Regions from separate parts of the Catenibacterium faecis genome, predicted to be linked through region 3. Evidence: predicted binding sites of a transcription regulator. Region 3 holds the regulator's gene; each other region holds the start of a gene.
What was found. Region 3 encodes HrcA, which represses chaperone genes, less so after heat shock. Its sites were predicted from a motif close to TTTTAGCACTNNNNNNNNNNNAGTGCTAAAA; they were not measured.
Positions count from the first base shown of each region.

Region 1: the regulator HrcA is predicted to act here: its motif matches at 6,252-6,282, upstream of H8909_RS00620 (tetracycline resistance determinant leader peptide).
Region 2: the regulator HrcA is predicted to act here: its motif matches at 2,879-2,909, upstream of H8909_RS05025 (co-chaperone GroES).

Region 1 covers NZ_JACRWG010000001.1:97,342-105,479, reverse strand. The annotation lists partial or broken gene H8909_RS13715 (hypothetical protein) at 5-160, shown strand; gene H8909_RS00665 (hypothetical protein) at 154-549, shown strand; partial or broken gene H8909_RS13710 (TraX family protein) at 576-1,120, shown strand; gene H8909_RS00655 (helix-turn-helix domain-containing protein) at 1,287-1,526, opposite strand; gene H8909_RS00650 (sigma factor-like helix-turn-helix DNA-binding protein) at 1,531-1,950, opposite strand; partial or broken gene mef(H) (macrolide efflux MFS transporter Mef(H)) at 2,177-2,524, opposite strand; gene H8909_RS00640 (hypothetical protein) at 2,485-2,808, opposite strand; gene H8909_RS00635 (helix-turn-helix transcriptional regulator) at 3,313-3,666, shown strand; gene H8909_RS00630 (cysteine-rich KTR domain-containing protein) at 3,726-3,893, opposite strand; gene tet(M) (tetracycline resistance ribosomal protection protein Tet(M)) at 4,012-5,931, opposite strand; gene H8909_RS00620 (tetracycline resistance determinant leader peptide) at 5,947-6,024, opposite strand; gene H8909_RS00610 (helix-turn-helix domain-containing protein) at 6,539-7,174, opposite strand; gene H8909_RS00605 (XRE family transcriptional regulator) at 7,686-8,138, shown strand, end outside.
Region 2 covers NZ_JACRWG010000015.1:7,152-15,289, reverse strand. The annotation lists gene H8909_RS05035 (aminotransferase-like domain-containing protein) at 1-949, shown strand, start outside; gene groL (chaperonin GroEL) at 973-2,592, opposite strand; gene H8909_RS05025 (co-chaperone GroES) at 2,605-2,865, opposite strand; gene H8909_RS05020 (lysylphosphatidylglycerol synthase transmembrane domain-containing protein) at 3,016-4,038, opposite strand; gene H8909_RS05015 (metallophosphoesterase) at 4,123-4,920, opposite strand; gene rnjA (ribonuclease J1) at 4,920-6,665, opposite strand; gene H8909_RS05005 (DegV family protein) at 6,794-7,654, opposite strand; gene H8909_RS05000 (mechanosensitive ion channel family protein) at 7,771-8,138, shown strand, end outside.
Region 3 covers NZ_JACRWG010000011.1:31,097-39,234, forward strand. The annotation lists gene H8909_RS04320 (ComEC/Rec2 family competence protein) at 1-1,525, shown strand, start outside; gene holA (DNA polymerase III subunit delta) at 1,564-2,523, shown strand; gene hemW (radical SAM family heme chaperone HemW) at 2,525-3,616, shown strand; gene hrcA (heat-inducible transcriptional repressor HrcA) at 3,742-4,764, shown strand; gene grpE (nucleotide exchange factor GrpE) at 4,778-5,350, shown strand; gene dnaK (molecular chaperone DnaK) at 5,368-7,182, shown strand; gene dnaJ (molecular chaperone DnaJ) at 7,234-8,138, shown strand, end outside.

The sequences.
Region 1 (8,138 bases), on a different contig from region 3:
AAATTGGAAGAATGGAAAAAGTTATCCTGATTTGGAGATGATTATCAAGATTAGTAATCATTTTAATATTTCTGTCGATAACTTATTGAAACAAGACCATCAAATTGTATCAAAAATAGATTTTCAAAAAAGAAATCAAGAGTTTATTTTGTTATGTTGATCATGGTTTTAGTTATAAGTATTTTAATTGTTATGGGCATATATTCTTACTATAAAGAAAGTAATGCGGTTGCCTTTTCAATGAATAGAGATGAAACTTATAATGCTAGTGAAACTAGTAAATCAGAATTAAAAGTAGCAACTGGTTATTTTTCACTTGCTAAATCTGAAAAATTAAATGTAGATATAGACGCTAGTATCGATGATGGTAAAATGCATATCTATATTTTAAATGAAAATGATAAGCTTTGTTATCAACTAGATGGTCAGGATATTGCAGATTTACAAAAATTATTTTTAGAAAAAGGCTCTTATATGGTTCAAGTCGTTGTTGATGGATATAAGGAGGATGTAGTTTCGTTGAATTACGATATTAATATTCATAATTAAATAACTATCATCAGCTTAATTAAATTATGAGAAAATTATTTTCAGGAAGTACATTAAAAGTTATAGCAGTGAGTGCAATGCTGTTAGATCACTTTGGACAAGTTGTGTTAAAAAATGGTATAACATTAAAAGTACCTTACTCTATGTTTACGGACTTTCAATTTTCAAACTTATTGAATATAATTGATGTCTTACATATGATCGGTAGATTAGCATTTCCAATTTTTTGTTTTTTACTTGTTGAAGGATTTATGCATACACACAATTTAAAGAAGATTTAGCAAATTTATTAATATTTGCTGGTATCTCAGAGCTAATATACGATCTATCGTTAACAGGAAATATATTTGATGTAAGGCAGCAAAATGTATTGTTTACACTTTTAATAGGACTTCTTGTTATTGCAATTATTAAAAATAGCAGTAATAATTGGATTGTAGCTATTCCAATAATTTTAGGTGGAGCTTTTATATCATATATTTGTATGATGGATGGTTCGTATTATGGTATTGGCTTAATTAGTGTTTTTTACTTGTTTTATAATAGAATGTATTGTAAATTTTATATCTAATTTTCAATTATCCGCATAAACACTATACATTCAAGCATTTTGAAGTATAGAAAAACACTCATCTTACCACGAATTTACCACGATTGAATGAGCCTTGATATGACCGTAAAACTACTAAGGGAGATAGCACGAAACTGTGTATCTCCCGATTTTTTTATACAGTTGATTACTTCACTCCGATTTCAAATTTCAATATTGCTTTCATCATGTCTGTATGAATTTCTCCTTTTAGTTCTTCATCAACCTGCATAATGATTTTACCACTTTCAGAGTGGTAAAAAGGACGCAAGCATAATTTAGAAATATAACCGTCATAAAACTTCAAAATCTCTTTAACTGCCATTTCATCTCCGCTTGACGCTTTGCAAATCAATTCAAAAGAGGGATAGCCATAATCTTTACTCATTTCTTTACTTCCCTTCGCTCAAAAGCATTTTTAACTTCCTTAGTCCTCTAGTTCTTCTACTGCAAATAGCAGAACGTGATACATGGTACAGTTCTGAAATTTTTCTGTCGTTCATTCCTTGAAAATAACGTAATAAAATCGCACTACGCTGTTTTTCTGACAGTCTATGTAAAACTGTACCAAGTGTTTCATCAGATACATAAATTGTAAAGTGCAAGACTTTAAATGATACACAATCATAAAAACAGGTATCAATCGTTCCACGTTCAACTTGTTTCGTTTCGGCTATTTCACAAAACAATACTTCACGTTTAGAATGTCTTGCAAGCTGTCTGTTTCGACTTTTCACTTTGTTCTTAATGACAATCAGCATTAAAGAATTGAACTGTAATCTGACGATATGCTCGAAAGAAGATGTCCTCATAATCTCACCCCCTTTCTGCTAATGCTGAAATATATAAACGGAATACCGTTTATACCCTTTAGAAATACAGAAAAATGGTAAGAAAAAAGCCCACACAAAACATATATTTGTGCGAGCCTTAAATATTGCAATATTACTCTTTCTTTTATAACACTATCCTTTTAGCAGATTTCAAATTTTCTTTTATATATTGTTTTTAGCCTAACATACTATTTAACCCCTTGTATTATATCTCTAACTTTTGAAAAATTCTTTTTGAATATATTGAAATCATGATTGAAGCAATAGAAGCTACAAACATAACAACCCATGTTTCTTGTATAAATACATCGAATAAAATACCGTAAACCATTTGTCCAATAGGTTGACCGCACATAGCAACTGCTACCAGCGTAGCCATTATCTTTCCTACTAATTGCGGTGGTGTTTGTGTCTGAACAAGAGTGTAAATTTGAACAACAAACATAGTAGATACACCCATAGCCACAAAGCACATCACTGTAACTACCCAGTAGGAAACTATTGCAGGCAATTCTAAAAATAGCGAAATTCCCATAAGTAAAACAGCAGTAGAATTTCACGTTTCTTGTCTGGCAACTCACGTAATGCTTCACTCAACAAATCATTTTCAACGCCTACTGATAACCCATTGAGTGTAAAAATCTGAAAGTCAGTTGAATAGTTATCTGTTGTCGCAAACTGGCTAACAAGATAATCGCCAACATCCGAAAAGGACACCTCACGCTTTGCAATCCTTGAAAGATAAAGCATATAATTCTTTCGCTCGTCTTCCATAGCACGTTTACAGATATAGTCAAACTGATTTTCTATTGTGGTCTGAAAAGAAGATGGTTTCATGTTTCTCACCCCCTTTCTGTCTAGGAAAGGAAGTGAGCCTTGCTCGTTTATCTCCTTTCACTCTTAGTCCCAATGTGAAAGGGGGATTTGTTGCATTACTGATAAATAAACTTTGTAAAAAAGTTCTGAATAGCCAAAAAAGCATATAAACAGATTTATTTCTCTGTTTACATGCTTCTGTTATTCTATCTATATGATTTATAAAACCACATTGGTGGACGTACTTATCTATTGCAGATAGACGACTTTTTTTGACAAGAACCCAATGTAAGGAAATTTATTGTATATGATGTACTTCATGGCGACGTTGACCTCCAACAAACCGCCATTTGGAAGTAATATACAATATTTTAACAGCGTAAATAGCACTACCATATAACGGTTTTTTTTATTGGCGTTTAGTAGTGCTTTTTATTAAATATAAACCTATAAACCATATAACACGTTTTTCTATACCTGTTTTTAATTCAGTAGGAACAATAAAATGTATAGAGGTGGTCTACTATGCGTAAAAAAGAAGATAAATATGATTTTAGAGCCTTTGGTTTAGCCATTAAAGAAGCTCGATTGAAACGAGGTTTAACTCGTGAACAAGTGGGAGCATTGATTGAAATTGACCCACGGTACTTAACTAATATTGAAAATAAAGGGCAACACCCCAGCATACAAGTTCTTTATGACCTTGTATCGTTACTTCATGTTTCCGTTGATGAATTTTTCTTACCTGCTAATAACTTGGTAAAAAGCACCCGACGATTACAGATAGAGAAATACATGGATAGCTTTACAGACAAAGAACTATCCTTAATGGAATCTTTAGCCAGCGGTATCAACGAAGCAAGAAACATCGAAGACTAATTAAAAGAATCCATACATAACGGAAAGAGCCGATAAAATGAGATTGTATTAATCTCATTTTATCGGCTCTGCGTCTTTGCGTCTGGCTCTGTAATCACAGTTACTTTGAACTGCTTTATTTCAATTAAATTTTCTTGTCTGCATTTCGGACAATAGAGGGGGAATTTTTTTAATTCAGTATCTTCCCTTATCTTTAATCGTGTTTTATTTCCACATACAGGACACAATATCCACTTGTAGTTTATAATAACTATCTCCTCCTTTACACTTTAATTCAAATCTTTATTAAAAAATATTTCATCTTATTTAACAAGAAACCATATTTATATAACAACATAAAATACACTAAGTTATTTTATTGAACATATATCGTACTTTATCTATCCGACTATTTGGACGACGGGGCTGGCAAACAGGTTCACCGGTAGTAACATGGTACCCTTTTAACTCTGTTAAACAAACACTACGTCCATTTGTAAAGAAAGTTAAATCACTACGATATTCTTGAATACACCGAGCAGGGATTTCTCCACTAAGAATGACCTCATTATTTTTCAATTGAGTGTCTACGATGTTCGCACAATATTTAGGAGCATCGTTGTATGCTCGTGAAAGATATTCCTGTGGCGCATAAATTTTAAAACTAAGATATGGCTCTAACAATTCTGTTCCAGCTTTTTTTAAGACTTGTTCCAATACAATAGGAGCAAGCATCCGAAAATCTGCTGGGGTACTAACAGGGCTATAGTATAAGCCATACTTAAAACAGATTTTACAGTCCGTCACATTCCAACCATACAATCCTTGTTCACAGCCATAGCGTATCCCCTCCATAACTGCATTTTGAAACGATTGATTTAAGTATCCAAGAGAAACCGAGCTCTCATACTGTACTCCGCTCCCTAATGGAAGCTGTGCTACAGATAGACCAATGGAAGCCCAGAAAGGATTCGGTGGAACTTCGATGTGAATGGTATACTCTGCTTTTTTTAACGGTCTTTCCATATAAATGACTGTAGGCTCTTTTATTTCTATCTCCACATGATACTTTTCTTGCAACAGTGCACTAATCACTTCCATTTGTACTTTCCCTAAGAAAGAAAGTATAATTTCATGTGTCGTAGAATCCACGTAATATCGTAGAAGCGGATCACTATCTGAGATTTCCAAAAGGGCATCAAGCAACATTTCTCTCTGTTCAGGTTTACTCGGTTCAACAGTTGTTTGTAGTAGAGGGTGCGGATTTTCAATCTTTTTTCTCTGTGGCAATAGTTTTGTATCTCCAAGAACACTATTTAACTTCAAAAACTCATTTTGCAAAATAACAATTTCCCCGGAATAAGCCTTATCGATTTTACATAATTCACCATTTATTGAAGTATACATTTCTGTAATTTTTATTTTTTCCTTTTCCGATATTCTAACCGAATCTCGCAAATGCAGTACGCCACTATAAAGACGTATATATGCAAGACGCTGTCTTTTTTCCGAATACTCAATTTTGAAAACTTTTCCGCAAAGTTCAGACTGACCTCGATGTGTTGATGAATAAAATTTATTCGTAATCACTTCTATAAGGTTATCAATCCCTATATTGTTTTTTGCACTTCCGTGATAAACAGGGAACAGGGAACAATTATGAAATCTTATGCTTTCCTCTTGTTCGAGTTCTAATGCTTCCAATAATTTCCCAGACGTATATTTCTCTAAAAGGTCATCGTTTCCCTCTATTACCGTATCCCATTGTTCAGATTCGGTAAAGTTCGTCACACACATATTAGGATACAGTTCTACCTTCTGTTTGATTACAATTTCGGCAGAAAGTTTCTCTTTAATATCCTGATAAACCGTTGATAAATCAATTCCATTTTGGTCAATCTTATTGATAAAAAAGATTGTGGGAATCCCCATTTTCCTAAGTGCATGAAATAATATACGAGTTTGTGCTTGTACGCCATCTTTTGCAGAAATCAGTAGAATTGCCCCATCTAAAACTGATAATGAACGATATACTTCTGCTAAGAAATCCATATGTCCTGGCGTGTCTATGATGTTCACCTTCGTATTTTCCCACTGAAAAGAGGTTATTCCTGTCTGAATTGTAATTCCTCTCTGACGTTCTAAAAGCGTATTATCCGTCCTCGTTGTACCTTTGTCCACGCTTCCTAATTCTGTAATCGCTCCACTGTTATATAATAAGCTTTCTGTTAAGGTAGTTTTTCCCGCATCAACATGAGCTAAAACTCCAATATTAATAATTTTCATGTGATTTTCCTCCATTCAAAAGCCCAAAAGGGCATAAAAATCCCAGTGATAAATACTCTTATCACTGGGATTTTTATGCATAACCATAGGCATACAAAGCATACAGATATTCTCCGGATACTTTAGAATCACATGATAAAGGTATTCTTAAACTGGGTACAAAAAACTAAGCCCTCCTAAAAAAGGACATCCAATTATTTGTTCCCACTATCAAATTGACAGTTTATTTAAGAATACCTTGCCGCATATTTATTAACTCCTTTTAAATAGATACTTAAATAATAGCACGTAAGAGCATATTTGTAAAGGAATCTCCAATTTTTTATCAAAGAGAGTACGTGATTACAAAATAGCTGTAATAATGTACCAATATTTGTTATTCTATAATCTTCCAATTACTCCCGTTCTTTTCAAGTACCAAATCAAATTGAGATACCTGCGTTGCCTTTGCCTGATTTACCACAAATCAGATTTTATCCCTTTCTTCCTCTTGATTGCCCACAACAGAAAAGAAAAAGCCCTGTCAAGAGCTTTGCCACCATTGGTGGTGCTTTGCACTCTTGATCGGGCTTTTTGTTTGCTGTATCTTCTCGCAAGAGGAAAAAAGTTACTCGTCCTCATCATCAAAATTGTTATTCCTTAATACTTCTCGTAACAGTTCCATATCTTCTTTTGAGTTCGGGTTTATCATTTTCACGACTTGATAAGGTGTCTTATACTTATGTCCCTCTATGCTTTCCCCAAACATATCCATACTGTATAAATCATCATAGCGGTCTAATAATTTTTGAAACTTCAAATGCTGGATAAATTCTTTGATTGGGTAAAGGTCGGACGCTTCAATGCTTTTCCCGTTGATATAGTCTGTAATATATTCCCGTAACTTTTCTAACTCATATTCCAGCCATTCTTCCTCGCTGTCAAAGAAGTTATCATAGTGTCCATGTTTCAGTTCTGCATTTAGACGTTCTTCGGCTCTTAAAAACTGACAGACTTCCTTTTCAGATTGATTGACATACTTCCATTCTCCCGACAACAATTCATTGGGCGTAACGTCCAGCACTTCCATTATCTTTTCCAGCGTTTCATAGGCAGGATAGTTCAACCCTCTTTCAATCTTGGAAAGGCTCTGCATATTGATACCGATTTTGTCCGCAAGTTCCTGTTGTTTCATTCCCCTAAATTTTCTTATGGTCTGTATATTATTTCCTAAATGGCTTATTTTCATTGCATAACCCTCCATATCTCGTTATATCTTCGCTATTATAAGTCTATCATGCTTAATATGATTTGTAAAGGCAAAAAAAGATATTGACAAATAAGCATATAAGAATTACTATGTTCTTGTAATCGAATAAGCACAATAGAATGAAATATAAAAACATTCAAAAAGAAATACCTATCTGATTAAATCCGTAGATATGAATATCGGTTGAAATGGAACTTGTTAGAAAAGGCAAAACAGAACTTGCTGACAAAGTATTTCTGACACGGTGGCGGAAGCCTCTCAGGCTTACCGCCATGACACCTTGTGTCAAGGGGAAGAAATGCTTTGTCGGCTGGCGAGCCTGCGAGCCTTGTCTGTGCCCCCGTTATCTAACAGGGGGGCACTATTTCACAAAAGACAAGTCAAAAACCATACAACCCCAAAGCTGTAAGGAGTAATGAGGAGTTTTAAGAAGATAGTAATTTCACATTCTTTTGAATAGTGGTTTACAGGTATTTCAAGGCTATTGTGGGATTGGAGGAATACAATGAACAATTTAGAATTTGCACTTGAAATGAAGAATAAACGTCTTGCAAGCGGTCTTTCACAAGGAGAACTTGCAAGTCTTACCCATGTATCAAGATATAGTATCAACCGCTTTGAGAACGGAAAAGCCAACGCCAGCAAGGAAACACAAAATATTATCCTGCGTTGTCTGAATTACTATATCTGCGATAAGCCTTTTTATCTGCTCGTTGATTATCTGTCTGTCCGTTTTCCAACGACTGACGCATTGGAAATTATCCGAAAGGTGCTTGGCATGAAAGCAGATTATTTTATCCATTATGACTATGGATATTATGGCTATAAAGAGCATTACGCCTACGGAGAAATCAAGGTTATGGCTTCTGATGATGAACACATGGGCGTATTTTTGGAATTAAAAGGGGCAGGCTCACGCAATATGGAATATGTTTTACAGGCACAGAACAGGGATTGG
Region 2 (8,138 bases), on a different contig from region 3:
GTCATTCATTAATAAGCATGAATGTATATGCACAAGTGATGATGATATTATTATTACAACAGGATCACAGCAGGGATTAGATCTTGTGTCTAAGATATTCTGCGATGAAGGAGATTATGTTGTAGTAGAGAACCCAAGCTATTTAGGTGCTTTAAACTCATTTAAATGTAATGGGGCAAAGCTGCTTGGTGTTTCTTTAGAAGAAGATGGTGTAAATCTAAAAGAACTAGAAGAAGCCTTTAAAAAAGGACCAAAGGTATTCTATACAATTCCTAACTTCCAGAATCCTACCGGAGTCACAACATCTCTAGAAAAAAGAAAAGAAATCTATAACCTTGCAGTAAAGTATGATGTAGTTATTCTAGAAGATAACCCTTATGGTTATTTGCGTATTACAGGAGAAGAAGTCCCTTCTATTAAATCTTTAGATCAAGACCATCGGGTTGTTTATGCAGCCAGTCTTTCTAAGATTATCTCACCAGGTATGCGTACAGGAATCATCTGTGCAAGTAAAGATATTATCTCTAAGCTCTTTATGGCTAAACAATCAGGAGATAACCATACAAACAATCTTTCACAATATATGATGGATGCTTTCTTAAGAGAAACAGATATGGATGCACATATTAAACATTTGCAGTCTCTTTATGCAAAGAAATGTAACTTCATGTTAGAGATGATCAAGAAGTATTTCCATCCTTCTATTCATGTCATTGAACCAGAAGGTGGTATGTTTATATGGTTTGATTTACCTGATGGAGTCAGTATGCCAGAATTCGTTCAGGCTTCTATTAAGAAGCATGTAGCCATCGTACCAGGTAATGAATTCATGGTAGATAGTACTAAGCCGTGTCAATCTATTCGTATGAACTTCTCAGCTGCTTCTATGGAGAATATCGAAAAAGGTATTCAGATTTTAGGAGAACTAACATATCAATTCTGTAAATAAAAAAAGCCATTTCTGGCTTTTTTTTAATACATGCCACCTTGTGGCATAACAGGCTGTTGTGGTTCTTCCTTCTTAGGAAGTTCTGCCACACCTGCTTCGGTTGTTAAGAACAAGGCTGAAATACTAGCGGCATTTAATAATGCGCTACGAGTGACCTTAGTTGGATCAATAATGCCTGCTTCAAACATATTAACCCAGTCACCTGTCTTTGCATCAAATCCAAAGTCCTTTTCAGCAGTCTTTTGGATAGATACAATTTCTTCTTCATCATAACCAGCATTGATTGCAATCTGAGTAAGAGGCGCAAATAAAGAATTCATGACTACGTTAATACCCTTCTGGATATCTACATTCGTATCTCTGACCTGATTCTTTAATTCTTCATAGGCTTCTACTAACGCAGCACCACCACCAACAACGATACCTTCATCTACAGCGGCCTTAGTCGCATTAAGAGCATCTTCAATTCTTAATTTCTTTTCTTTTAATTCTGCTTCAGTTGTAGCACCGACTTTAATTGTTGCAACACCGTTAGATAATTTACCAATACGTTCTTTTAGAGTCTTCTTTTCATAATCACTCTTAGTATGAGTTAATTGTGTCTTTAATTCTTCTACACGTTTATTCACTGCTTCACTTGAACTATGACCAATTAGAGTAGTATTGTCTTTCTTTACAATCACTTTCTTGATTGTACCAAGATCTTCAATGGTTAAATCAGAAAGCTTCATATTAAGCTCCTTGTTGTAGAATTTAGCACCAGTTAATACTGCAATATCCTCCAACATTTCTTTCTGTTTATCACCAAATCCTGGAGCCTTAGTTGCTACGACATTAAAGGCACCTCTTAACTTATTCAATACAAGAGATGAAATAGCTTCATTCTCATAATCTTCAGCGATAAGTAATAATGGTTTATTAGCCTTTAATACCTGTTCAAGTACTGGAAGGATTTCCTGCAAATTAGTAATCTTCTGATTAGTGACTAAGATGAGTGGGTTATCCATTTCAACTTCCATCTTATCTGTATCACTTACAAAATAAGGAGATACATAACCCTTATCATACTGCATACCTTCATTGACTTCTAATTCATCATCAAAACTATTAGATTCATCTACATTGATAATACCATCTTTACCAACCTTTTCCATAGCCTGAGCAATCAATTCACCAATATGACTATTAGAAGAAGAAATAGTCGCAACTGATGCAATATCTCTGCTTGTTTCTACCTTATGAGAATTCTTTAATAATACTTCTGCCACTGCTTTAGAAGCTCTTTCAATACCTTCTCTCATAAGTACAGGGTTTGCACCTTTTTCAACCTGCTTCATGCCATTCACAATCATATCTCTTGCAAGAATTGTGGCAGTTGTTGTACCATCACCTGCAATATCATTTGTATTATTGGCTACTTCATATACAAGTTTTGCACCCATATTTTCAAAATGATCTTCTAATTCTATTTCCTTGGCAATAGAAACACCATCATTCGTAATTAAAGGAGAACCATAACTCTTCTCTAATACTACATTTCTACCTTTAGGACCAAGTGTAACACTCACTGCATCAGCAAGAGTATTCACACCCTTCAACATTGATTGACGTGCATCACTAGAAAAACGTATTTCTTTACTCATAGCTTATTCCTCCTATTCAATACATGCGAGAACATCTTTCTCGTCTATCACAATATATTCAACACCATCAAGTTTAACTTTTGTACCTGAGTATTCCTTGAATACAACACGATCTTTTTCTTTTAAATCATTTTCACATTGTGGACCTACTGCCACAACTTCTCCAACAGTAGGAAGACTCTTTGTTTCAGTAGTAAGAATAATACCACTAGCTGTCTTATTTTCTACTTCTTCTTTCTTTAATACGATATTCTTATTTAAAGGTTTCAACATAATTATTCCTCCTTGTTAGCACTCTCTTTATTTAATTGCTAAAAAGTATTATAGTTCGTTTTAGCACATTGTCAAGGCGAGTGCTAATTTGTTTTTGGGCAGATTGGATAAAAGTGCACAAAAAAAAGCCACTCCTGAGTAAAGAGTGACTTAATCGTCTTTTCGTTTTGTATCTTTCGCAACGATAAATGTGATCATACCAAGTATTAATCCAAAATAGAAAGAGAAGAAACGCCATAAGAACATAGAACTAGAGGCATTAGCTCGACCAAGAAAACCAAATAAGATCATATAACATCCTTCACTACCACCTGATGCACCGGGAATAGGGAGGAATGTATTAATTAAATTAATAATAGAAGCCAGTCCTAAGAACTGTACAAATAGGGTAACTGGTACTTTTATTCCTAAAGCAAGACACGAAAAGAATGGCGTAGAGTAGATAATAGTAAGTTTCACTATATTACATAATACTGTCTGTAATAAAGCTTTTTTATTTTTCTGTAATACATTCATCTGTTCTCTAAATTCACCAAAGTAATTCTGAATTCTAAAGCATGTTGATTCATAATCTTTTATAAGTGGTGTTTTAGAAAGGAGATAGACTACTTTATCTACTATAAAGTTCTGGAACTTCTTACTCTTAGCACCTGCAAATAATAGAAGAGTGACTACCGCATTAATAAGAAATCCGACGGCTGCCATAGAGGATACACCTACACCTTTATCTAAGAAGTAGGCTGAATCCACAATCATAATCACTGCAGTAAAGCCCATAATCACTATTTGATAACTAATAAAGCACATGAGTAAGATACTTGTAGAAATGGCAGGGGAGATTCCCTGGTTATTAAATACGAACACCTGGGCGAACTGTCCTCCTGAAGAAGAAGGAGTTAAACCACTAAACAAAGTACCTACAAGTCCATTCACAAAACCTTCTTTAAGAGTAAAGTCTTTCTTATAAAAACGCGCAAAGATCATTGTAGCGAGTCCATCAAATACATAATATATAAACATAATAAAACATAAGATGAATAGCCAGAAAGGATGCGCTGTAGTAATTGTTTTAAATACAGTAGAGACTTCAGAACCTACTGATAAGTATAAAGATATACCACTAATCACAAGAATTAATGCAATATTCAAGATATAGCTCTTCTTTGTTTTCATGGGAATCACCTCATTTCCCTATCTCTATTTTACCAATCTTATTCCTTATATGAAAGTAAAAGAAAAGAGTAAGGATTAAAATCCCTACTCGAATGTAATCATAATAATCTCATTTTCACATAATACTTTAAAATGATAGTTATGACGTGGTGCTATACCATTACTTACAATTAGTTCAGAACCACTTTCTGTATAACTTCCATGATTATAAGTAGCCGCATTATTACACTTTACAAGTGGACCAATACCAGGGAACCAGATAGTCCCACCATTACTATGTCCAGATAACTGTAAATGTGTATGTCCTTTATTTTGACTAAAACTATCAGGATAATGACTTAAAGTTAAGACAAACCCGTCAGAAGCAGGTATTTCTTCCTGACTATTAATAGATTGTCCATAAAGGGTAAAGGAACTATTACGATAATGAATGGTACGAGCACTATTATTAAGTACTTCAAATCCACCTTCATTAAGGATATTAGTCACTTCCTCAGCATGTGCATGATCTTCATCACCAAGTACTGCAAACTTACCATAACCTGGTTGAAGCTTCTTTAAGATTTTCTGTACTCTAGCATCTTGAATAGGTTTACTTTCATACAGATCACCAGTAAAAACAACCATATCATAGCTTTGATCTTCAATCTCATCTACAATTTGTTCAAAACGATCAATATCTTTGGATGCAGTAATATGTATATCGGATAAATCTACAATCTTAAAGTTTTTAAAACCATTAGGTAATAATCCATTACTATAAGTCATTCTTGTAAAAGAATAATGTGTTCTAGAAAAGAGACATGTATAACCACCAAACAACACCAATGCGAAAACAATAATTGCAAGAATACCAGTACGAATAATTTTCTTTTTCTTCATTATTTCTTGTTCATGATGACAGGAATAATCATCGGTCTTCTCTTTGTCTTAGTATAGAAATAAGATGTTAATGTTTCTCTGATTGTATTCTTAATTTCACCAAATGTTGTTTTTTCCTGCAATAAAGCACGTAGCTTACGATCCACAGCCATTTCTGCTCCATAAATCATAGGTTTACTATCTTTCATATAAACAAATCCACGGCTCATAATAACTGGTTTATGAAGTAAAATACCTGCATGAGAATCCATACTAATAAGTACTGCAACCATGCCATCTTCACTTAAAATCTGACGGTCATGTAATACCGCTGTAGATAAACCTGTTAAATCATTACCATCTACATAAATATCATCTGCATGTACGCTTCTTGTCTGGAATATCTCATGATCCTTTAAGCATAAACAATCTCCATTACTTAATACAAATGCATGATCAGGCTTTCCGCCTACTTCTTCATATAATTTTTTATGTATACAAAGCATTTTATGTTCACCATGAACTGGGAAGAAGTATTTAGGTTTAGTAAGAAGCATCATGAGCTTCTGTTCTTCCTGGGAAGCATGTCCAGAAGTATGAAGGTTACTGATCATAGAGTTTTCTAGAACTCTTGCTCCAGAACGATATAACTTATTAATTAAACGTGATACAGAAGATTGGTTACCAGGAATAGGGTTAGATGAGAATAATACAGTATCACCAGGTTTAATCTTAATCTGACGATGTGTACCATTCGCAATTCTATTTAATGCAGCAAGTGCCTCACCCTGAGATCCAGTACATAGAATTAGTATTTCATTATCAGGAAGATGTTTTGCTTCATCATTCTTAATAAAGAAACGATCAGGACACTTGATATAACCCATCTTTCTTGCAACATCAATATTGTTGACCATTGAACGTCCATATACAAGAATCTTACGATTAAACTTAACAGCAGCTTCTACAATCTGCTGTACTCTATGTATATTAGATGCGAATGTTGCAACAATAATACGTCCTTCAGTCTTTCTGAATTCTTCCTGTACCTGTCCTGCAACAGTCTTTTCACTAATAGAGAATGTAGGTACTTCTGCGTTCGTACTATCACTCATTAATAAATCGACACCTGTTTCACCTAAGAAACTCATAATCTGATAATCAGCAGGATTAGCAACTGGAGATAAATCAAACTTAAAGTCTCCTGTTTCTACAATACGACCATCAGGTGTATTCACAATAATCCCCATAGATTCAGGAATAGAGTGGTTTGTATTAAAGAAACCAATATTAAAATATTTAGTTTTGATAGAACTTTCATGGTTAATAGGAATCATCTTAGTTACATGTGTAAGATGATGTTCCTCTAGTTTTCTTCTAATCATGGCACAAGCCAATGGAGAAGCATAAATAAATGGTATATTCACTAGTCTTAATAAGAAAGGAATACCCCCAATATGGTCTTCATGACCATGTGTAATAAATAATCCCTTGATCTTTTTATTATTCTTTCTTAAATAAGTATAATCTGGAATAACATAATCAATCCCAGGAAGACCTTCAGATGCAAACTTAACACCTGCATCAATAATAATCATTTCATCATTACATTCAATACAGTAAGTATTCTTACCAACCTCATTTAAACCGCCTAATGCGAATATCTTTGTTCCCTGTGTTTTAACATTATGATGTGTAGAAGGGAATCTTCTTTTAGAACGGTGAGGTTTGAATGTCTTTTTCTTCTCAGTATTATCGACTGACATAAACTACTATCCACCTCTTTCTCAAATAATGTAAATTCATTCATTAAAATAATAATATAAATAAAGTGAATAATCAATGTTGTAAGGGAATACATGAGAAATTAAAAAAAGATGTTCTATTGAACATCTTAATAAGAACCTTTCTTAAAAGCAGCTATTGCAAGTGAACCTGGACCGATATGACAAGCAACACTTAATGATAAACGGTCAAAGATGACCTCTTTATCAGGAAATGCTTCTTTGATCTGTTCAAGATAATCTAAAGCAGCTTCTTTATCATAAGAATAAACACATGCTACTTCATAATCATCACCCCAGCCACGATCACTAATATCCTGTTTTACCTGGTCAATCATCATCTTACGAGCTTTTTTCATAGTACGTGAGGTACCGTATTTATCTAATTTTTCACCCTGAATAGTAAGAATAGGCTTAATCTTCAATAAACCCGCAAGCGTTGCAGCAGCAGGGGATAAACGCCCACCTTTCTTTAAATATTCAAGTGTATCTACAGTAACATAGATAGTGGCATTCATCTTATTGTTCATAAGATAATCATAAATCTCTTTTGCACTATATCCCTTATCTGCCATTGCAAGGGCATCTAGGACATCTGCTTTTTGTGTTACAGAGATTCTTTGAGAATCCACAACAAATACTTTTCCTTTATACTGATCTTCATCCGCCATCATCATTGCTGTCTGACAGCTTCCTGATAAGCCACTGCTCATAGGTATATGAATGATAGCGTCATGTGTTTTTAATATTTCATCCCACTTCTTTGCGATAATACCAATAGTAGGCTGTGAAGTGAATACTTCTGCACCACTCATTAGTTTTTCATAGAAATGTTCTTGTGTTAAATTGATATCTTCTTCAAATTCTTTCCCATCTATAGTAAAAGGCATAGGAATACAATAGATACCTAATTCTTTTGCTTCTTTTTGTGTAATGCCAGAGTTACTATCTGTCATGATTGCAATTTTCATACAAGGACCTCCTTCAGTCAAACTCAATTTTAACAATTTTGAGGAATAAATCAACATTTTCTTGACTAATCAAGGTAGACGAATTATTGTAAATGCACATGAAAGGAGTTACAAAAATGGTAGGAAAATACTTAGAAACACTTTATAGCATGGGAGAGAAAGCTCTTCAAGCCCTTATCATTATAGTTATTGGATATGTTGTATATAAGATTTTTGATAAGTTATTTACAAAATTTATAGAAAAGTCTTCCCAGGATGAAATTGTCTTAAACTTCTTTAAGACAATCATCAAGACAGTCTTTATTGTGATTATTGCGATTATGGCTTTATCACAGCTTGGTATTAATACAAGTTCTATTCTTGCTATCTTTACTGCAGCTTCTGCTGCTTTTGCACTTGCTATTAAAGACTCACTCGCAAGCTTCTTTGATGGTATTATCATCTTACTAGCAAAACCTTTTTCAAAAGGAGACTTAATTGAAGT
Region 3 (8,138 bases):
TCAATTATTAGAAAAACAGTTTTCTTCCTCAAAATCTATTAAAAGCTATCAGAAGCTATTTATCTTAGGCATTAAAGATGAAGCCATTAAAGAAGACTATTCACTCCTCACAAGTCTTTCTCTTGTACATATGTTTGCTCTTTCAGGAATGCATATTCATTTACTCTATAAATGTCTCAGTCTTATTAAATCATTTATACGTGATGATATTGCAGATATCATCATTAAAGTACTTATAGGCTTTTATATTTTTTCTATACCTTATAATATATCTCTTCATCGTGCTTTTTATATGTTAGTAATTTATGATCTTGTGAAGGAGAAGTTCAATCAACTAGATGTTTTATCATTTCTTGTTTTAGTTAATGTAATTAAGAATCCTTATATCATCTTTAGTATTTCTTTTGTCTTTTCATATTTTATTTATTTTCTTGTCATTATGACCAAACATTTCCCATACCGCTCTTTCCTTATTTATTTAGGTGGTATTCCTATTGTCCTCTCACTTAATTTCTCTATCAATATCTTTTCTTATTTCTTAACAGTTCTTCTTTCTCCTTTTATATCCTGTTTTTATATTGTGACACTTCTCTCTCTTATTTTTCCAATAAATCTAATTATGAAGATGATGATTGGCTACCAACAGATGATTCTTACCTTTATTACTTCATTGAATGCAGAAATCATTTTTCAAAAACCAACACTCTCATTTATTATTCTTTATTACATTATCTTGTTTAATATCTTCTTATTATTAGAAGAAAAAAAGAGTATTCAATTTTCTATGTCGTTGTTGTGCGCACTACTGACCAGCTTCCATATATATAGTATCTATAAACCTTATACGCAGGTCTCTACTATTGATGTAGGCCAGGGAGATTGTTCACTCATTCGTCTCCCTTTTAATCAAGGAAATTATTTGATTGATACAGGTGGTAATAGGGAATATGATATTGCCTCGCATAATGTCATCCCTTATCTTAAATCACAGGGTATACCGTGTATTGATAGAGTTTATATATATCATCATGATTATGATCACTATGGTGCATTAGATTCATTAAAGAAGAAATATAAAGTCAAGCGTATTATTGATACGTATCAGAAAGAAGAGAAGAATAAGCTCATTACAATCAAGATGCTTAAAAGTGATGTTATCTATCCTTCCACTAATGAAAACTCATTAGTCATGTTAGTTACAACAGGAGGCTATAATTATTTATTTACAGGTGATATCCCAAGTAACGTAGAAGAAGATCTTTATAAGAAATATGGGGAAATAGATGTGGATGTCTTAAAGGTCGCACATCATGGCAGTGGTTATTCTTCTTCTGTAACATTCTTTCAAATGGTTCATCCACGTATCGCAATGATTGGTGTAGGAGAACATAATCTCTATGGACATCCAGCTCATATTGTCATTAAACGATTAGAAGAAAGAAAGATTAAAATACTACGTACAGATCTTGATGGCAGCTTTTCTATTATCACTTATTTAGGAGAACATCTTATTTACCGTTATTAATAAATATATGGTAGAATAGGACAAAAGGATGGAGAACTATGAATATTGTATTATATGGAGAAGAAAAACTATTACTTGCACAAAGATTAGAAGACTTAAAAAAGAAATATCAATGCACAAGTGATGACATGAACTATATGGTCTATCATGCAGGTGAAACACCTATGAAGGACATTATTGAAGATGCTTTAACACAACCTTTTATTACAGAATATAAGATGGTTGTATTAAAGAATCCAATCTTTCTTACAAAAGAGAAGCCTAAAAAGAAGCTAGTCACAGATGAAGATATTAAACTGTTTTTAGATTATATTGAACATGATAATCCAACAACATTATTTGTAATATATCATGATCAGCGTAACTTTGATGAAAGAAAGAAAGTAGTTAAATCATTACGTAAAAATGCGAAATGGTATGAAATAGAGAAATTAACCTTCAATCAGCTTTATAAGGCTACTAGAGAAGCTATTGTTCATAGAAATGCCTCTATTGAAGACAATGCTCTTGCTTTATTACTAGAACGCTGTGGAAATGATCTTCTCACTATTTCTAATCAGGTAGAGAAATTATGTCTCTATACACATAGTATAAAGAAAGAAGATGTTGAAAGATTAGTCCCACCACGAGTTGAAGAGGATGTCTTTAAGTTAACTAATGCATTATTGAATCATGATTTAAGAAATACAATGCGTGTTTATCAAGACTTAATCTCTAAGAAACATGATCCTTTAGAACTCATTGGTTTAATTGCGAATGCATTACGTAATCTCTATCAGGTCTCTATTATGAGCAAGAAGGGCTATCGTGATAATGATATTGCCTCAGCACTCGGTCTTAATCCTCGTGCTATCTATCCAATTTGTAAAAATGCAGCACATTTTGATATCACTGAACTCATGGAAAAACTCTATGCCTTATCAGAACTAGATTATGCAATCAAGACAGGTACAGTAGATAAATTTAGAGGATTAGAACTTTTCTTGATGAGGATATAATATGGAAACAAAAGCACTTTATATTCATATTCCTTTTTGTGATCATATCTGTTCTTATTGCGATTTCGCAAAGGTCTATTATCGTGAAGAGTTTGTCTTAAAATATTTAGAACGATTAAAGGAAGAACTTGATGCACTTCCTCATCATATTATGAGAACTATTTATATAGGAGGAGGAACACCAAGCGCTCTTTCTTTAAAACAATTAGATATCTTATTAAGCATGGTTGATCCTTTTGTAGGTGATGATACTCTCGAATATACAATAGAAGTCAATCCTGAATCAGCAACGCTAGATAAACTAGAATGTATGCATACTCATGGTGTGAATCGAATAAGCGCTGGTGTACAGACATTTAATAATGATTTATTAAAAAAGATTGAACGTTATCATACTTCCGATATTGCGAAAGAAGTAGTAAGAAATGCAAAGGCTATAGGCTTTAAGCATATCTCCATTGATTTGATGTATGGACTTCCTGGACAAACCCTAGAAGATGTAAAAGAAGACTTGTATATTGCTCTATCACTTCCTGTTAATCATTTATCTTATTATTCACTTATATTGGAGGAACATACACGTTTATATGATTCCTTTGAACCTCTTGATGAAGAAACAGAAGGAAAGTGGAGTGATTATATTGTAGAGACACTTTCTCATGCTGGTTTTCATCGCTATGAAGTCTCTAACTATGCGTTAGGAAATCATGAATCAGAACATAATAAAGTTTATTGGCATTATGATAACTATTATGGTGTGGGCATTGGTGCGACAGGTAAAATAGATAATGAACTTATTTCTCACTCGCGTAGTCTTACTGATTACTTGCAGGGGAAGAATACAATATATATAGAAAAAGAAACAATTGAAGATACAATGTTTAATCATCTTATGATGTCTTTACGTCTAAAAGAAGGATTAGACCTTGATGAATTTAAAAGAAGATATCATTGTTCTGTAGAAGATGTCTATAAAGAAGCTCTCACTAAGAACCTTGGTAATCATTCGTTGATTATTGAAAACAATCATTTGAAAACAAATGATACACTCGATCTTCTTAATTCCATTCTTCTAGATTTCTTACCAGAATAAAGGGTTTCTCAAATTAGAGAAACCCTTTTTAATATAAACTAGCACTAAAGTCTTGACACTGCTAAAAAAGAATGTATAATGAATCTAGCACAAGAGGAAAAAGAGTGCTAAGGAGGTGCTTGGGAATGCTTTCGGCAAGACAAATGCTTATATTTAAATATATTGTCGAAGAGTTTATTGAAACAGCAGAACCTGTTGGATCTAAGCTTCTAATGACAAAATATGAATTACCATATTCAAGCGCCACTATTCGAAATGAAATGAGCAAGCTTGAAGAACTTGGCTTTCTAGTGAAGACACATACATCTTCTGGTCGTGTTCCTTCTAAGAAGGGATATTACTATTATGTAAATACTTTGCTTCAGCCAAATGTCGACGAACAGGTAAAGAACCAGGTTGCAACTATCTTTAGTGATACACATCAATCATTGAATAATTTGATTAAAGAAAGCTGCGAAATGTTAAGCCAGTTGACTGATCTAACGGCGGTTGCTCTAGGACCTAATTCAAGTTATGAATCTCTGCAGAACATTACACTTGTTCCAATTGGGACGCGCAATGTGACTGCGATTATTGTAACGGATAAGGGACATGTAGAAAATCGAGTTTTCACTTTATCTGAGACATTGAGTTTGGATGATTTACAATCTTGTGTGGCTGTAATGAACGACACATTAGTAGGAACGCCAATTAATCAGGTGGCAGATAGATTAGAAAACGATGTCAAGCCAATCCTCAATACGAGAATCAAGGAACATGAAATCTTGTTTAATGCTTTCTTAGAAGCATTTATGAAGTTTGCAAGAAACAATGTATATTTCTCTGGTAAAGATCATTTGCTGTATCAACCAGAATACAATGATGTCAACAAGTTAAGAAAATTAGTGAGTGCATTTGAAAATTCATCAAACTGGAATTTCTTAGCACCAACTGATGATGATGGTATCAAGGTATTAATTGGTGATGATTCAAATGTATCTGGACTTGATGATGTATCAGTTATTTCATCTTCTTTTGATACAGGAGGAGCTAGTAAAGGAACGATTTCTGTAATCGGTCCAACACGTATGCCTTACAAGAAAGTTGTATCGCTTGTAGAATATATTACTGAAAATATAGAAAGAATCATCAAGGAAAATGATGAGTAGAAGAGGTGAGACCATGGCAGAAGAAATGAAGAAAGAAGCAGAAGAAACTGTTGAAGAATCTACTAAGGAAGAAGCTGAAAAAGTAAAAGAAGAAACAACTGAAGAAACAGCTGAAGAAACAGTAGATCCTAAAGATGAAAAGATTAAGGATTTAGAATCTCAAATCAACAAGTGGAAGACAGATTATTATAAAGTATTCGCTGATATGGAAAACTTAAAGAAAAGACTTAAAAATGAACATGCGAATCAGTTAAAGTATGCAATGCAGTCTTTTATTGAAGAGTTATTACCAGTTATTGATAACTATGAAAGATCATTAACTGTTGAACCTGAAAGCGAAGAAGGTAAGAATATTCTTAAGGGTAATAAGATGATTTTGAACCAGTTAATGAATATTCTTGGTAAGAATGGTGTAACTGTGATTGAAGCACAGGGTAAGGAATTTGATCCAAATATGCACCAGGCAGTCATGCAGGATGATAATCCTGACTTTGGTCCAAATATTGTGACTGAAGAATTACAAAAAGGTTATATGTTAAAAGATAGAGTAATTAGAGCAACTTTAGTGAAAGTGAATAAGGATTAATAGGAGGAGAACTTATTATGAGTAAAATTATTGGTATTGATTTAGGTACAACAAATTCATGTGTCAGTGTTATGGAAAATGGTGAAGCAAAAGTAATTGCAAATCCAGAAGGAATGAGAACAACTCCATCAGTTGTTGCATTCAAGAACGGTGAAATCATCGTTGGTGAAGCTGCAAAGCGTCAGGCTGTTACAAATCCTGATACTGTAGCATCAATCAAGAGACATATGGGTACAAACTATAAAGAACATGTAAATGGTCGTGATTATACACCAGAAGAAATTTCAGCAATGATTCTTCAGAACTTAAAGGCTACTGCTGAAAGCTATTTAGGTGAAAAAGTAACTAAGGCAGTTATCACAGTTCCAGCTTACTTCAATGATGCTCAGCGTCAGGCTACTAAGGATGCTGGTAAGATTGCAGGTCTTGATGTTGAACGTATTATCAACGAACCTACAGCTGCGGCACTTGCTTATGGTGTAGATAAAACTGAACAGGAACAGAAAGTATTAGTATATGACTTAGGTGGAGGAACATTCGATGTTTCTATCCTTGACTTATATGATGGTACATTTGATGTATTAGCCACTGCAGGTAACAACCGCTTAGGTGGTGATGACTTCGATAAGAAAGTTATGGACTACATGGTTTCTGAATTCAAGAAAGAAAACGGTGTTGATTTAAGCGCTGATAAGATGGCTATGCAGAGAGTAAAAGATGCTGCAGAAAAGGCTAAGAAAGACTTATCTGGTATGATGCAGACTCAGATCTCATTACCATATATCACTGCTGGTGCTAATGGACCACTTCATTTAGATATGACTCTTACAAGAGCTAAATTTGATGAATTAACAGCTGATTTAGTTGCTAAAACAGAAGTTCCAGTAAGACAGGCATTAACTGATGCGAAAGTATCTGCTTCTGAAATCGATCAGATCTTATTAGTTGGTGGTTCTACTCGTATCATTGCAGTACAGGAATCAGTTAAGAGATTATTAGGAAAAGAACCTAACAAGTCAGTTAACCCTGATGAAGTAGTATCTATGGGTGCTGCAATCCAGGGCGGTGTTATCACTGGTGATGTTAAGGATGTCGTATTACTTGATGTTACACCATTATCACTTGGTATTGAAACTATGGGTGGCGTTATGACAGTATTAATCCCTCGTAACACAACTATCCCTACTACTAAATCACAGATTTTCTCAACTGCTGCTGATAACCAGCCAGCTGTAGATATCAACGTATTACAGGGTGAACGTGCAATGGCTAAAGATAATAAGCAGTTAGGCTTATTTAAACTTGATGGTATTGAACCAGCTCCAAGAGGTATTCCTCAGATTGAAGTATCATTTGATATCGACGTTAACGGTATCGTAAACGTTAAAGCAAAGGATATGAAGACAAACAAAGAACAGTCTATCACTATTCAGAACTCTACAGGTTTAAGTGAAGAAGAAATCGATAGAATGGTTAAGGAAGCTGAAAGCAATAAGGCTGACGATGAAAAGAAACGTAAAGACATCGAAACTAAGAACAAAGCAGAAGCTATGATCAACCAGATTGATAAGGCTTTAGCTGAACAGGGTGCTAACCTTCCAGAAGATCAGAAGAAGCAGGCTACAGCTTTAAGAGATGAACTTAAGACTGCATTAGACAATAATGATATGGCTACTCTTGAATCTAAGATGAGCGAACTTGAACAGATTGCTCAGCAGATGGCTGCTGCTCAGTATCAGCAGCAGAATGCTGGTAACACAGCAGGTGCAGACACTTCATCTAACAACAATAACGATGATTTCGTTGATGCAGACTTTACTGAAAAGAACTAACAAGAAAGCCAAGGGTAATCCCCTTGGCTTATATTAAATGAGGTGTAATTTATGGCAGATAAGAGAGATTACTATGAAGTCCTTGGTGTATCTAGGGATGCTTCAAAAGATGAAATAAAACGTGCCTATCGTAAGATGGCAAAGAAATATCACCCTGATGTGAATAAAGCGCCAGATGCAGCAGACAAGTTCAAGGAAGTTAATGAAGCCTATGAAGTTCTTTCTGACGAGAATAAGAAGGCGGCTTATGACCGTTATGGACATGCAGCATTTGAACAGGGTGGTGCAGGTGCTGGAGGATTTGGTGGCCAGGGATTTGGCGGATTTGAAGATATGGACTTTGGTGATATCTTCGGTTCATTCTTTGGCGGAGGACAGTCACGTTCTAGAAGACCTACAGGACCACAAAAAGGTGAAGACCGTTATGTTCAGATAGAAATTGATTTCATGGATGCTATCAAGGGTAAAAAGACTGAACTTAAGATTAACTATGATGAACAGTGTTCTCATTGTCATGGTACAGGTGCTAAGAATCCTAATGATGTGCATACATGTTCTAGATGTGGTGGAACAGGACGTATTAGAGTACAGCAGCGTTCACCATTTGGTACTATCATTAATGAATCAGTCTGCCCAGACTGTCATGGTACAGGTAAGGTAGTCAAGGATAAGTGTCCACATTGTCACGGTTCAGGATATATTAATAAGAATGTTACTGTAGAATTAACTATCCCAGCTGGTATTAATTCTCATCAGCAGTTACGTGTCGCTGGTAAAGGACAGCGTGGTGTCAATGGTGGACCTAATGGTGATTTATATGTAGAAATCTATGTACGTCCACATAAATACTTTGTGAGAAACGGTAATGATATTTCTATATCAGTTCCAGTTTCTGCAGTAGATGCAACTCTTGGCTGTGAAGTTGAAGTACCTACTGTTTATGGTGATGTCACTAT